DNA from 3 places in the Solibacillus sp. FSL R7-0682 genome. Region 3 is predicted to be linked to each of the others. Evidence: riboswitches for the same ligand, from Rfam matches in the RefSeq annotation. Region 3 holds a riboswitch; each other region holds the start of a gene.
What was found. Region 3 has a riboswitch for thiamine pyrophosphate ahead of thiM (hydroxyethylthiazole kinase). Riboswitches for the same ligand answer to the same signal wherever they lie in the genome.

Region 1: it holds a riboswitch for thiamine pyrophosphate, as region 3 does, so the genes downstream of both, MKZ17_RS01750 (3-oxoacyl-ACP reductase) here and thiM (hydroxyethylthiazole kinase) in region 3, are expected to answer to the same signal.
Region 2: it holds a riboswitch for thiamine pyrophosphate, as region 3 does, so the genes downstream of both, tenA (thiaminase II) here and thiM (hydroxyethylthiazole kinase) in region 3, are expected to answer to the same signal.

Annotation. Positions count from the first base shown of each region.
Region 1 covers NZ_JBBOUI010000001.1:331,883-336,147, reverse strand. Annotated here, with positions in the region: gene MKZ17_RS01760 (hypothetical protein) at 1-683, shown strand, start outside; gene MKZ17_RS01755 (ABC transporter ATP-binding protein) at 683-1,549, shown strand; TPP riboswitch at 1,646-1,743, shown strand; TPP riboswitch at 1,805-1,903, shown strand; gene MKZ17_RS01750 (3-oxoacyl-ACP reductase) at 2,063-2,824, shown strand; gene MKZ17_RS01745 (hypothetical protein) at 3,216-3,365, opposite strand; gene groL (chaperonin GroEL) at 3,663-4,265, opposite strand, start outside.
Region 2 covers NZ_JBBOUI010000001.1:172,435-176,699, forward strand. Annotated here, with positions in the region: gene MKZ17_RS00865 (hypothetical protein) at 1-289, shown strand, start outside; gene MKZ17_RS00870 (quinone oxidoreductase family protein) at 407-1,375, shown strand; gene MKZ17_RS00875 (DUF3923 family protein) at 1,475-1,699, shown strand; gene MKZ17_RS00880 (GNAT family N-acetyltransferase) at 1,725-2,198, shown strand; TPP riboswitch at 2,279-2,375, shown strand; TPP riboswitch at 2,425-2,522, shown strand; gene tenA (thiaminase II) at 2,597-3,286, shown strand; gene thiD (bifunctional hydroxymethylpyrimidine kinase/phosphomethylpyrimidine kinase) at 3,383-4,195, shown strand.
Region 3 covers NZ_JBBOUI010000001.1:451,971-456,235, reverse strand. Annotated here, with positions in the region: gene MKZ17_RS02300 (YqcI/YcgG family protein) at 1-17, shown strand, start outside; gene MKZ17_RS02295 (thiamine phosphate synthase) at 181-885, opposite strand; gene MKZ17_RS02290 (MTH1187 family thiamine-binding protein) at 887-1,186, opposite strand; gene thiM (hydroxyethylthiazole kinase) at 1,190-2,026, opposite strand; TPP riboswitch at 2,181-2,280, opposite strand; gene MKZ17_RS02280 (SDR family oxidoreductase) at 2,558-3,340, opposite strand; gene MKZ17_RS02275 (SDR family NAD(P)-dependent oxidoreductase) at 3,358-4,128, opposite strand.

The sequences.
Region 1 (4,265 bases), 120 kb from region 3:
ATTTAGATTGGAACGTAATGTTTATCGTATTACTGCTCTTTGTTTTCTTTCTATGGACAACAATATCCGAGGAGCACAGACCAACGCCAACAATAAATTTTTTAGTAACGAAGCCGATTCTTTACACATCAATTTATATAACAAAATGGGCTTATAATTTAGCGATAGCCTATAGTTTATTGCTTATAAGTGGTGGGCTCATTTTCCTTATTGCTACACTGATTGGTGGCTTAGGTGACGCGAAGTATCCGATGTTAATTTATGCAATGGATCAGCTAGAGGATCACTATTTCTTATCATCCGCCAATAATGCTTATTTTTATTTCGAAAATTTAGCAACGCTTATTGTTAAAAACGGTATTCTAATTTTCGTTCAAATTTTCTTTTTGAATAGCTTGTTTAGCTTCGTTGGGACATTTATGAAAAACCATTATGCAGCCATTGTTGTTACACTCATCATATCAATTCTTGGTTATTCTTTTGGAAACCATTTTATCGAAATCAATACTATGTATTTCAATCCATTTGTTTATTTCGATACATGGAATATTATCGATGGGTGGAAATCAGTTGAAGCAAATGATGGGAAAGTGAATTTCCTAAATGGAACTGTCATTTTATTAATTAGTGGTAGCCTATTGTTCTTTATAGGGCTTTTATTTAGAAGGAAGGTGACATCATAATGGTATTACAAGTAAATAAACTCACAAAAAGGTATAAAAATAAAGCGGTCCTTCAAAATATCTCCCTTTCTATCGATGTAGGAGAGATTATTGGTCTTGTCGGGCCAAATGGCGCTGGAAAATCGACTTTAATGCGCTCTATATTAGGGTTAGAAGAAATTGAAAGCGGCACTATTCACTTGAAGGATATTTCTCATAACGATCCTGAATTTTTTAAATATATTTCATTTTTGCCAAGTGATAATTACTTGTATATGCAGTTAACTGGTTATGATCATCTCTCCTTTGTAGCGAATATTTATAATTTATCGCTTAAAGAAATAGACGATGTTATTGATTTAATCGGTATTCGCTCGTATGTTAATCAGCCTGTTAAATCCTATTCTTACGGGATGCGCCAGCATTTATTTATTGCTTTAAGTATATTAACAAAACCACTTATCATTTTAATGGATGAACCTTTTAATGGATTAGATCCAACGAGTACCATTGAATTAAAACAATTAATTCATACGCTCCATGCGCAAGGAATTAGTATTGTTATTTCAACACATAACTTAGATATATTAGAGGATTTGACAAATACAATTTGGTTTATTAAAGACGGTACACTATTCACAAATAATCTTGTAGCAAATATGAATGTACCATATGAAATAATGTACTTCTATAATGGGGATCTCACTCAATTAATGGGTGAGAGTCATCTTCCTTTCCAAATAAACGAAAATCGTATAATTACAGAGGCAACATACGCGATCGAAAAATATCTTCAATGGTTAATAGAAAATGATGTTCAAATTCAATCAGTGAACCCTATTAAACGAAATTTAGAAGAACTATATCGTGATTTTTATAATGTGTAACATCTATGAATTAAAGAGTGATGCTAGATAGTAGTTTTTGTGAAGATTTATGAGCTTGTTAAAGTAATTTTGTTTTGTTACACTCAAGGTAATTAAATGCATTTGCAGGGGGACACATTTGTGTTGAGAAGGTAAAACCTGACCCTTAGAACCTGACCGTTAATACGGACGTAGGGAGCAAAGTACATACTTATTATTTATTTGTACTTACTAAGGCTCCACGTTTTTTTACGTGGAGCCTTTCTTATGCAAATACTTTAATTGCGGGGGGACACATTTGTGTTGAGAAGGTTAAAACCTGACCCTTAGAACCTGACAGTTAACACTGACGTAGGGAGCAATTATAGGTGTAATCTACACTTTTTTGGCGTCTCTATTTATAGGGACGTCTTTTTTTGCGCTTACGTCCACCAACAGAGGGGGACAACCTATAGGATTTTTTGAAAAAGTGGAAAGAGTAATTGAAGGTGCGGATATAAAAATAAATAAAATTGAGTGAAGGAAGTGTTGAAAATGGACTTAAGTAAACAAACCGTTTTAATTACAGGTGCAAGCAGAGGTGTAGGTTCAGAACTTGCAAAAGCATTTTCAAAAGAAGGTGCTAACGTAATTATTAATTATAATAACAGCAAAGAAAAAGCAGAAAGATTGGCTAAAGACTTGGGAAGTAATGTAATTGCTTTAAAAGCAGATGTACGTAACAAACATGAAGTCGTAGAAATGATTAAAGTAGCAAAGGATTATTTTAATACGCCCGTTACAACAGTTGTTAATAATGCATTAATAGATTTTGAGTTTAATCCACTTACTCAAAAAAATGCCTTTGAATTAAACTGGGACAGTTTTAATAAACAATTTGAAGGAACAATTAGAGGTGCATTGAATTGTATTCAATCTGTTCTTGATGATATGAAAGAATTAGAGTTTGGTCGTATTATTAATATCGGCACAAACTTATTTCAAAATCCCGTTGTAGCCTACCATGAATATACGACAGCTAAAGCAGCTTTACTTGGTTTTACTCGTAATATGGCTAAAGAACTTGGCGGGTACGGTATCACTGTGAATATGATATCCGGAGGTCTTTTAAAACAAACAGATGCTAGTAAAGTTACTACACCAGAAGTATTTCAGATTATTGAAGATTCCACACCATTAAAAAAAGTAACAACACCGAGAGAATTAGCAGATACCGCCTTATTTTTTGCTTCCCCATGGGGACGTGCAGTTACAGGACAAAATTTAGTAGTCGATGGCGGGCTTGTAATGGATTAAAAGGCGATATGTACGGAAGTATCACTTCAGGACCTTAAGCTGTAGTGGGGTCCCGGCGAGGGTTCCACCTACAGTTTTACTTATTATCATTTACTGCACAACTCCTTTCATCTTGGGAAAATTTAATGACAGACTTATAAATATTTGAGGCGAGCAAGTAGAGCACCTAAATGAATTATGATGGACTTGGCCATTCAGATGATCAAATTACTATAAATTATTATCTCCATATTACGTAAGAAGCGGAAAAAAGCGCCCATAAGTTTACATAACTCACGAGGCACTTCGCTACTTAATTAATTTGTTAGCATTTCACTATCTTCAATTGAAAAATGAACTTCGAACAAGAAAAATATAGGGTGGTTTTAGTATACCTATGTTTTCATCCATATTATTTCTCTGTTTTTTCTTGCTTCTTTTTCAAATACTCCGCACGTATTTTTTCAAGTTGCTGCTTTTTATCAAATTTGGCAGGCTTGTTTTTTTCATGATACTTTGTCACTGCTACCTTACCTTTAGTATCCAATTGATATTTTCCCACTTTGTTCACCTACTTTTTTCGTCTTAAAGAGAATCTATTCAACAAATATAATATACCTTATTTTACTGAAGTAAACCTTATTCATGTACCGCTACCTTTGCGTACATCAATAAAAACATTAAAAGCTTCGTAAAATAAATCAAAAAAACCACCTCCCAAGAAGTTACTCTTGGGAAATGGTAATTGGGTTTCATTTAAATTGTGAGTTACACCATTTCAGAAAAAGTGGCTCACAGGAACAAAGGCACCGTTCGCGGCGTCCTGTCGCAACACCTTTGCCCCACATCCTTGTGAATGTTACATCATTCCTGGCATGCCACCCATACCAGACATATCTGGCATACCGCCGCCTGCTTCTGGGATGTCTGCTACTACTGCTTCCGTTGTTAAGAATAATGAAGCAACTGATGCAGCGTTTTGTAGTGCTGAACGTGTTACTTTTGCAGGGTCAACTACACCTGATTCGATCATGTTTACCCATTCGCCTGTTGCCGCATTGAAGCCAATGCCAACATCTTCACGTTTTAAACGATCTACAATAATTGAACCTTCAAGCCCTGCATTTTCAGCAATTTGACGTACTGGCTCTTCTAATGCACGTAAGATGATGCGTACACCTGTTGCAACGTCACCTTCTACTTCTTCAAGCACTTTTTCTACTGCGCCGTAAACGTTAAGAAGTGCTGTACCACCACCTGCTACGATACCTTCTTCTACAGCCGCGCGAGTAGAGTTTAATGCATCCTCGATACGTAATTTACGCTCTTTTAATTCTGTTTCTGTTGCTGCACCGACTTTAATGACAGCAACACCACCAGCTAATTTTGCTAGGCGCTCTTGTAATTTCTCTTTATCAAACTCTGAAGTAGTTTCAGCTAGTTGAGCACGGATTTGGTTGAC
Region 2 (4,265 bases), 280 kb from region 3:
AAACGGATTTTGGTTATGGATTGCTCCTAAAGGAATATCCGATCCATTACCTTCAAAAATGGGGCGTAAAGTCGGAGGTAGACAAAGTTGGAACGTAAAAAAAGTGGGAGGTTCTACTTTACATATTCCAATAAATGAAGTTGTTTTGTGTAGACAAAATACGAAATATAAAAGCTGGATGCTCCATTGGGAGAGCGATAATAAGATTTATCATTTCTATTCTAGAGCTAGTATGAAAAATAACATTCGAGATATTCGGGCATTTTTATTGAAATTATATGCCCGATAAAGTTTTTCTTTTAGAAAATGTATAACTAATTCTTATAGCTTTCAATAAAGTTCTTCAATTTTCCTTATGGACTAAATATTGGTAAAGTTTGGTTATAAGTGATTGGAGGGATTTCTAATGAAATCAATTGTTCAAAATGAATTTGGTGATGCGAATGTTCTTTCATATGTTGAGGTAGATATCCCTAAAATAGAGGATGGGGAATGTCTCATCCAAGTGGCCTATACGAGTGTGAACTATGCAGATATTAAAGCTCGAACAGGAAATAAAGCAAAAGGCAATTTTCCTTTTACGGTAGGATTGGATGCCGCAGGGACGATTTTAAAGACAAATGTAAATTCTAAATTTGCTATTGGTGACCGAGTTATTGCATTTCCTAAAGCGGGTTCCTATGCAGAGTACGTTGTAGCCAATGAGCTGTTAGTGTATAAAATTCCGGATACCCTTTCGTTTGAACAAGCCGCTACAATGCCGACTGTTTCGATTTTATCCTACATGCTGCTTCATGAAATTGGGCAAGTACAAAAAAGCGATACGATCGTCGTTCATAGTGCGGCGGGGGGAGTAGGTTCAATGCTCGTACAGCTAGCAAAGTTAGCGGGCGTACAAAAAATCATTGCAACAGTTGGAAACCTAGATAAAGCTAGTTACGTAAAAGAATTAGGGGCAGATGTCATCTGTACGTATGCATCCTTTTCACAGGAAGTATTAAAGGAAACAGAGAAAGTTGGGGCAAATGTTATTTTTGACTCTGTTTCAGGGGATGTGACAAGTGAAAGTTTAAAATGCTTAGCGCTTTATGGAACCCTTGTTCAATTTGGCAATAGTAGTGGAGAAGAGGGACATTTTAAAACAAGTGATGTACATAGTAGCTGTAGAAATATTAGAGGCTTTAGTTTAGGGACAACAAGAAAATACGACCCTGCTCGCCTAGCACCAGTTGCGGAAAAAGTGATTCAGTTTTTTGAATCTAATCAAATCACACTGCCAATTGCACAAGTATTCAATTTATGTGATGCCGCAAAAGCGCATCGCTTAGTCGAAAGCCGTAAGTATAAAGGAAAAGTACTACTTAAAATTGAATGAATATAGCATAGAAATACCGGATTATTTTTTGAGAAATTTGCTTAACATAGAAACATCTTTTATTTTTGAATGCAAAATAAATTTCTTGGAGATGAGCTCATGATGAAACTTTGGTGGGTGACAAACTTTTTATGGTTCATTTTATTTGTTGCTTTATCTGTATTTATCGGTATTAGGAGTGTGGATGGCACAGGAGCAGAGCAAACGCCGGAACTAAGATTAGTTGCTTTTATTGTTTTGGTAGCGTTTTTTGCCTTTATTTTATTGTGCCAATTAGGGTTTTTATATTTCATTAAAAAAGGAAAGTCCGCTTCAGTTGAATAACGAAAAGGAATAGAGAAGGAGCATTATGACGGTATTTACAATTACAGAACATAATAGAGAAAAGGTCATTGAATTTTTTAATGAGCATTGGGGTTCTCCGGAAATGGTTATTTCTTCAGGGACTTATAATTGCAGCGAACTAGATGGCTTTGTATTTCAAGAAAATAATCAATTACTTGGTTTAGTGACATATGTATTTCATGATGAAGAAGTAGAAATTATTTCTTTAGATAGCATTTTAGAAGGGAAGGGCATTGGATCTCTTTTAACGAAAGAAGTGGAAGAGATAGTGCAACGTAAGGGCATTAAAACGATTTCTTTAGTGACAACGAATGATAATTTAAATGCACTGAAGTTCTATCAAAAAAGAGGCTATAAGATTGATGCAGTTTTTCCAAATGCGGTCGAACAGGCTAGAAAAATTAAGCCTACGATTCCTTTGATCGGTAATGATGGGATCCCAATTCGAGATGAGTTACGGCTTATCAAAAATTTATAGTAAGGTTTGCTTATTTTGCAATTAACGTAAAAAATTAGATTGCAAATAACAAACAGATTCAGTAGACTGAAATCAATTAAATGTATTTGCAGGGGGACACATTGTGTTGAGAAGGTAAAACCTGACCCTTAGAACCTGACCGTTAATACGGACGTAGGGAGCAAAGTGCACAGTATTATTATGTACTTTAGCTCTCCATTTTTGGAGGGCTTTTCTTTTGCAAATCTTTTAATTGCGGGGGGACACATTGTGTTGAGAAGGTTAAAACCTGACCCTTAGAACCTGACAGTTAATACTGGCGTAGGGAGCAATGCTTAGGTGTAATTTACACTTTTTAGGCGTCTCTATGTTTAGAGACGCCTTTTTGCGCTTACGTCCACCAAAAAGGAGGACTAACAATGGATTTTTGTGAAAATGTAAGACAAGAAACGGATTATTTTTGGGAGGCAAGCTTTACACACCCTTTTGTACAGGGAATTGCAGATGGAACGCTACCACTTGAAAAGTTTAAGTATTATATGTTGCAAGATGCGTACTACTTGAAGCACTATACAAAGCTTTTAGCATTGTTAGCAGCAAAGGCGAGTAATGACGAAGATATTAAATATTTTTTAAAGTCGGCGGAATTGATTCATACAGTTGAATTAGAGCTGCACGAAACTACTTTTAAAGTATTACAAGTGAGTGAACTGGAGCTAAGCGAATTTCATCCTGCGCCTGCTGCTTATAACTACGTCAGTCATATGTATAATGCGTTGCATAACGGAACAATAGCAGAAGCATTTTCGGCGATCTTACCATGTCCATGGCTATATCAAGAAATTGGGGAAAGACTAAAAGATGCAAAACCACAAATTCCCCTTTATAAGCAATGGATTGAATTTTACGCTTCCGATGAAATGAAGGCATCAATTCAATTACAAAAAGATATGCTGAATCGGTTTGTAAAAGAAGAACCTGCTAAAGAGCAACTTTTTATAAAGCATTTTGAGAAGAGTTGCTATTATGAATGGATGTTTTGGGAGATGTCATGGACGATGCAAGATTGGAAGCAGGGAGTGTACGTGTATGAGCCTTCAATTGATTAATCAACAACAACCAGGGGATAAGCAAGCTGCAAAGTTTACTTATGATGATAGTGGAACCTTTCAAATCGAGATAGAGTATTTAACGGAGGTGCAACTATGATTGCCTGTACAATTGCCGGGTCTGACAGTGGCGGAGGGGCTGGAATTCAAGCTGACTTAAAAACCTTTCAGGAGTTAAATGTATTTGGTACAAGTGTCATCACTGCTTTAACGGCGCAAAATACATTAGGCGTCCATGGTGTTTTTCCAGTAGACACCGCATTTGTAGAAGCGCAATTATGTGCCGTTCTTGAGGACATTAATATAAAAGCAATTAAAACAGGCATGCTTTTCGATGCTTCTATTATTCAAGCTGTTGCAACTATTTTAAAAAAATATCAAATACCACTCGTTATTGATCCTGTGATGATAGCAAAGGGTGGAGAAAGCTTGTTATTAAAAGAAGCCGTTGAAGCATTAAAGGAAAATTTACTGCCGTTAGCAACAGTTTGTACACCGAATATCCCGGAAGCAGAAGTCATTACAGGGATGAAAATTAGAACAGAACAAGATGTTTACGAAGCCGCTCAACAAATTTTAAAGTTAGGCGTTTCCTGTGTTGTGATGAAGGGTGGACACTTAGATGGAGCAATGGCTAAGGATTCAGTATTTACTTTAAACGAGCCTCCTTTTCATCTAGAGACCGAACGAATAAATACAAAACAAACACATGGAACAGGCTGCACCTTCTCGGCCGCTTTAACTGCTCAATTAGCAAAGGGACAAAATTTAAAAGACGCAATTATTGAAGCGAAAAAGTTTGTCCATCTTGCTATCCAAGAGCCGTTGAATATTGGGCATGGTTTCGGTCCTACTAACCATTTTGCCTATCGCCAATTTGAAGGGAAGTGTCCGGTACATGTATTTTGATTTAGATAATTAAAAAGGTGCAAAATCAAGCTCAAACCATCTCTTTTTTGAATAATTTTCATAAGGAGAT
Region 3 (4,265 bases):
ATAAATCTCATATATAAACGTTACTACTTAAACAAGGTGATTTATTGTCTTGTAAGACAATTTAAGGCGATTCAAAGTATTTAGTACAATTAGCTGGGTTAAGCCTGGTAAAATACCGAACTCAACCCAGTCAATCATTTTACGAGTGTAAGCATTAAAAGTCCAATTTACTAAATACTTTTATCTAGCTTTATGAAGGTTCCAGGCATTTACTAAATTTGTTGCCTCCAGCATTGGATTGTCTGCCTCAGCCACAGCTGATACAACAAAGAATCCATCTACTCCTGTTTGTGCAAGAGGATGTATATCAGCGAGCTTTACACCACCTCCAACAACAACTGGTATCGAACTAAGCTCAGAAATTTTAGCAATTTCATCAAAATTTCTCGTTATGATTTTACCATCTTTCCCAAGTCCACAATCGGGTTTTGTTTGAGTTTCACGCAACGGTCCCACGCCAAAATAATCAATTTGAGAAACATCCTCTGTTTTTATATATTCTAGCAATTCATCTGCTCGGGCAGATAAACCTATAATGAGATCTTCCCCTAGATAATCTCGACAAACATCCACAGGTATATCCGTTTGACCTATATGAATACCATCCACTTTAATCCCTAGTTTTCTCGCAGCTAAAACCACATCAAGTCGGTCATTTACAAGTAGTGTAACCTCTTGGGATTTTCCAACCTCTTCAATGACCTCTGCCGCTTGACGCGTTAGCTGAATTAACTCTCTAGCAGAGGCAACTTTCGAACGAATTTGTATACAAGTAAAACCTGCATTTACTGCATCTTTAATAATTGCCGAAACTGAACGCCCTTTTGTATTTTCAGGCCCTACAACTAAGTATGCTGAAATATCGAGTTTTTTTACAATACTCATATTATCCTCCTAAAATATAATTTACTTTTTCGATTTTCGTATTGATCGTATTTGTATATCCTGGGCGAATATCGGCTTTTAAGACCACTTCTGTTCGAATACCTTTTTCAGCAAGGATAAATGTTGCTTTTTTTACTACTTCCATTACTTCATCCCATTCACCCTCAATCTCAGTAAACATAGATGTCGTTCGATTTGGTAATCCCGACTCTCGAATAACTTTTATAACTTCAGCTACCTCCTGTGCTAATTCATTACCCACACCAAGAGGCGCAATAGCAACCGCTACTAATGTATTCACAAATTAAACCTCCTCTATATCAAATGGATTGTTTGCAATGTCTTTAGCCGTAGCTTTATACAATTCATCCAGAAACTGAACTTGGAAACTCCCTGGACCATCCACCTTTAGTTCAGCCCGTTTACCAGCCATATTGTACACCGCAGAAGCAGTAAGTGCCGCAATAAATGGCGAAGTTGCTGTTGCATAAACAGCCACGACTCCACCTAACGAGCAACCTGCACCCGTAATTTTCTCCATGAAATGTGATCCTCCATAAGAAACAGCCATAATAGAGCCATCTGTTATTAAATCCGTTTCACCGGAGACAGCAACAGCTCCACCTGTCCACTTAGCAAGAGCAATAGCTGCTGTTTTAGCTGCATTTACTGAATCCGTAGAATCAACACCTCGAACATTCGACTCATTTGTCCCTCCATCTAATCCCCATAAACCAGCTAATGCAATAATTTCAGAAGCATTCCCTCTAATAATTGTTGGTTTATATACCTTAAATTGCTCTAAAAGCTCCGTTCTAAGTGAACCAATACCCACAGCAACCGGGTCCAATACCCATGGCTTTCCTGTTTCGTACAACACCTTTGCTACATAAGGTAATGTCTCTTCGTAAATTGGTAACAGCGTTCCCACATTGACATACGTAGCTCCGCCAGCTTTTGCTAAAAACTCAGCTTCATCTGGCAAGTACACCATAGCAGCCGATCCACCAACAGCAAGCTGTGCATTTGCTACAAGATTAATTGTGACAGAGTTCGTAATGGAACCTGCCATCGGATTCGTCCTTTTTACCGTTTCAACCGCCTGAATAATTTTACTTTGAGTCTCCTGTTTAACAGCCATTTTCCAATCACCCTTCTATTTACATTCTTAATACGAACGAATAGATCCACAAAACAGGGGCTAACAAATATGAGAATTCACTAAAGCTTTATAAAACAAAAAAGTGCTCTCCTATTTAAATAAAAATAGGAAAGCACAATTCAACTATTGCTTATAAAACTAATGAATCGCTTCCCTACGCCAGTGTTAACTGACAGGTTCAAAGAGTCAGGTTTTAACCTTCTCAACTCCTAAGAGTCCCCCCGCAATATATGCTATTCAGTTTTTCTTTCATACTATCAACTGAGATGTTGTATGTCAAATTGACAGAATTAGTTCGATAATCTGAGCATTGCAATCCTCTCACAATATGCTTTAATTTCAAGTTTTAAACTAATACTATATTCCCTACTGAAACAAAGATAGTTAGTCTTGCTTCATTTAGAACGAAAAAAAGAACAAATCCTCAAATAAGGATTCGTTCTTCATAATTTTAAAACTAACTTAACTCACGTCACAAGTAATAAATGTGATGAATTCATATGAAAAAAATTAATATTTATACGATTGACCGCCATCGATTGGTACAACGACACCATTAATGAAGTCTGCTTGGTTTGAAAGTAGGAAGGCAACTAAGTAACCAACTTCTTCTGGTTTCCCGAAGCGGCGCATTGGGTTTGGTTTTACGAATTCTTTACCTACCTCTTGCCAATTATCACCACCCATTTGACGTAAAGATCCCTCTACCATAGGAGTCATTATAGCACCTGGTGCGATTGCTTTAATAGAAACTCCAAATTGACCATATTCAATTGCAGAGTTTCGTGTTAATCCGACAACACCATGCTTGGATGCTGCGTAGCCAGATTGATTTCCAACACCACGAATACCACCGACAGATGCTGTATTTACAATTGACCCTGCCCCTTGTTCTTTCATTACTTTTAATACGTATTTCATACCGTAGAATACTCCATTTAAGTTGATAGAAACAACTTTTTGGAACTCTTCAATACCAAAGTCTTCTGTTAAATTTTGTTTTCCTTCGATACCTGCATTGTTAAAGAATCCATCAATTTTTCCAAACTTTTCTACAGTTGTATCTACAAAAGCTTTTACAGCATTTTCATCTGCTACGTTTGCTTCAATTAAGAGCATTTCAGCCTGTGGTGAAATTGCCAGTACTTTTTCTTTTGTTTCAATTAACCCCGCTTCATTCAAATCTACTAATACAAGTTTGGCACCCTCTTCTGCTAATTGAAGTGTTGCTGCTTGTCCAAGTCCAGATCCTGCACCTGTTACAATTACTACTTTTTCTTCAAAACGTTTCATGTACGTTCCCTCCATTGTTAAATATTATATAATGAACCATCTACTGTGTAAGATGAAGAGCTTACATAAGAAGCTTCGTCTGATAGTAAAAATGCAATGACAGTAGCAACTTCATGTGGTTCCCCATAACGCTTCATCGGAACAGCATCTTTATATGCAGTTTGTGCAGCTTCTGCAGCACCCGGTGCAACTTTCTCCTCAATCTGGCGCATCATTTGAGTATTAATAACACCAGGATTTACTGTATTCACACGCACATTAAAAGGAGCAGCTTCTAACGCGGCTACCTTGCTTATGCCCATTAGTGCATGTTTCGACGAATTATACAGCACCATATTTGGCGAACCAATTAATCCAGCAACGGAAGCTGTATTAACAATCGAACCTGCGTTTTGCTGTTTCATTATTGGCATTACATATTTTAAACCGTAGAAAGCACCTTTTACGTTAATGTTATATACGAAATCAAAATCTTGTTCCGTAATTTCTTCTAAAATTTTTGCTGGGCCTTCAACCCCTGCATTATTTGCAAATCCGTCAATACGACCGAATTTTTTTACTGTTTGATCCACATAATTTTTAACTTCTGCTTCTTTTGAAACATCTGCCTTTAATAGTAAGACACGATCTTCATGTAAATTAAGTTCCTCTGCAACCGCTTTCACAGCAGATTCATTTAGATCCACTAGTGTTAACTTTGCTCCTTCACCTGCAAGCTTACGTGCAATCTCTTTACCGATACCTCCTGCAGCACCTGTAATAATTATTACTTTGTTTTCAAATCTCATTTTGTCTACCTCCCCTAAAGATTCTAGTTACATTTATAGCTTACTCGGTTTCACTTTCTGTAAGCCATCCTTAATATTTGCTATAATGTAGAAGAAACCAACACTTTTAATCAATCTGTCTAAAAGTAGGAGAGAAT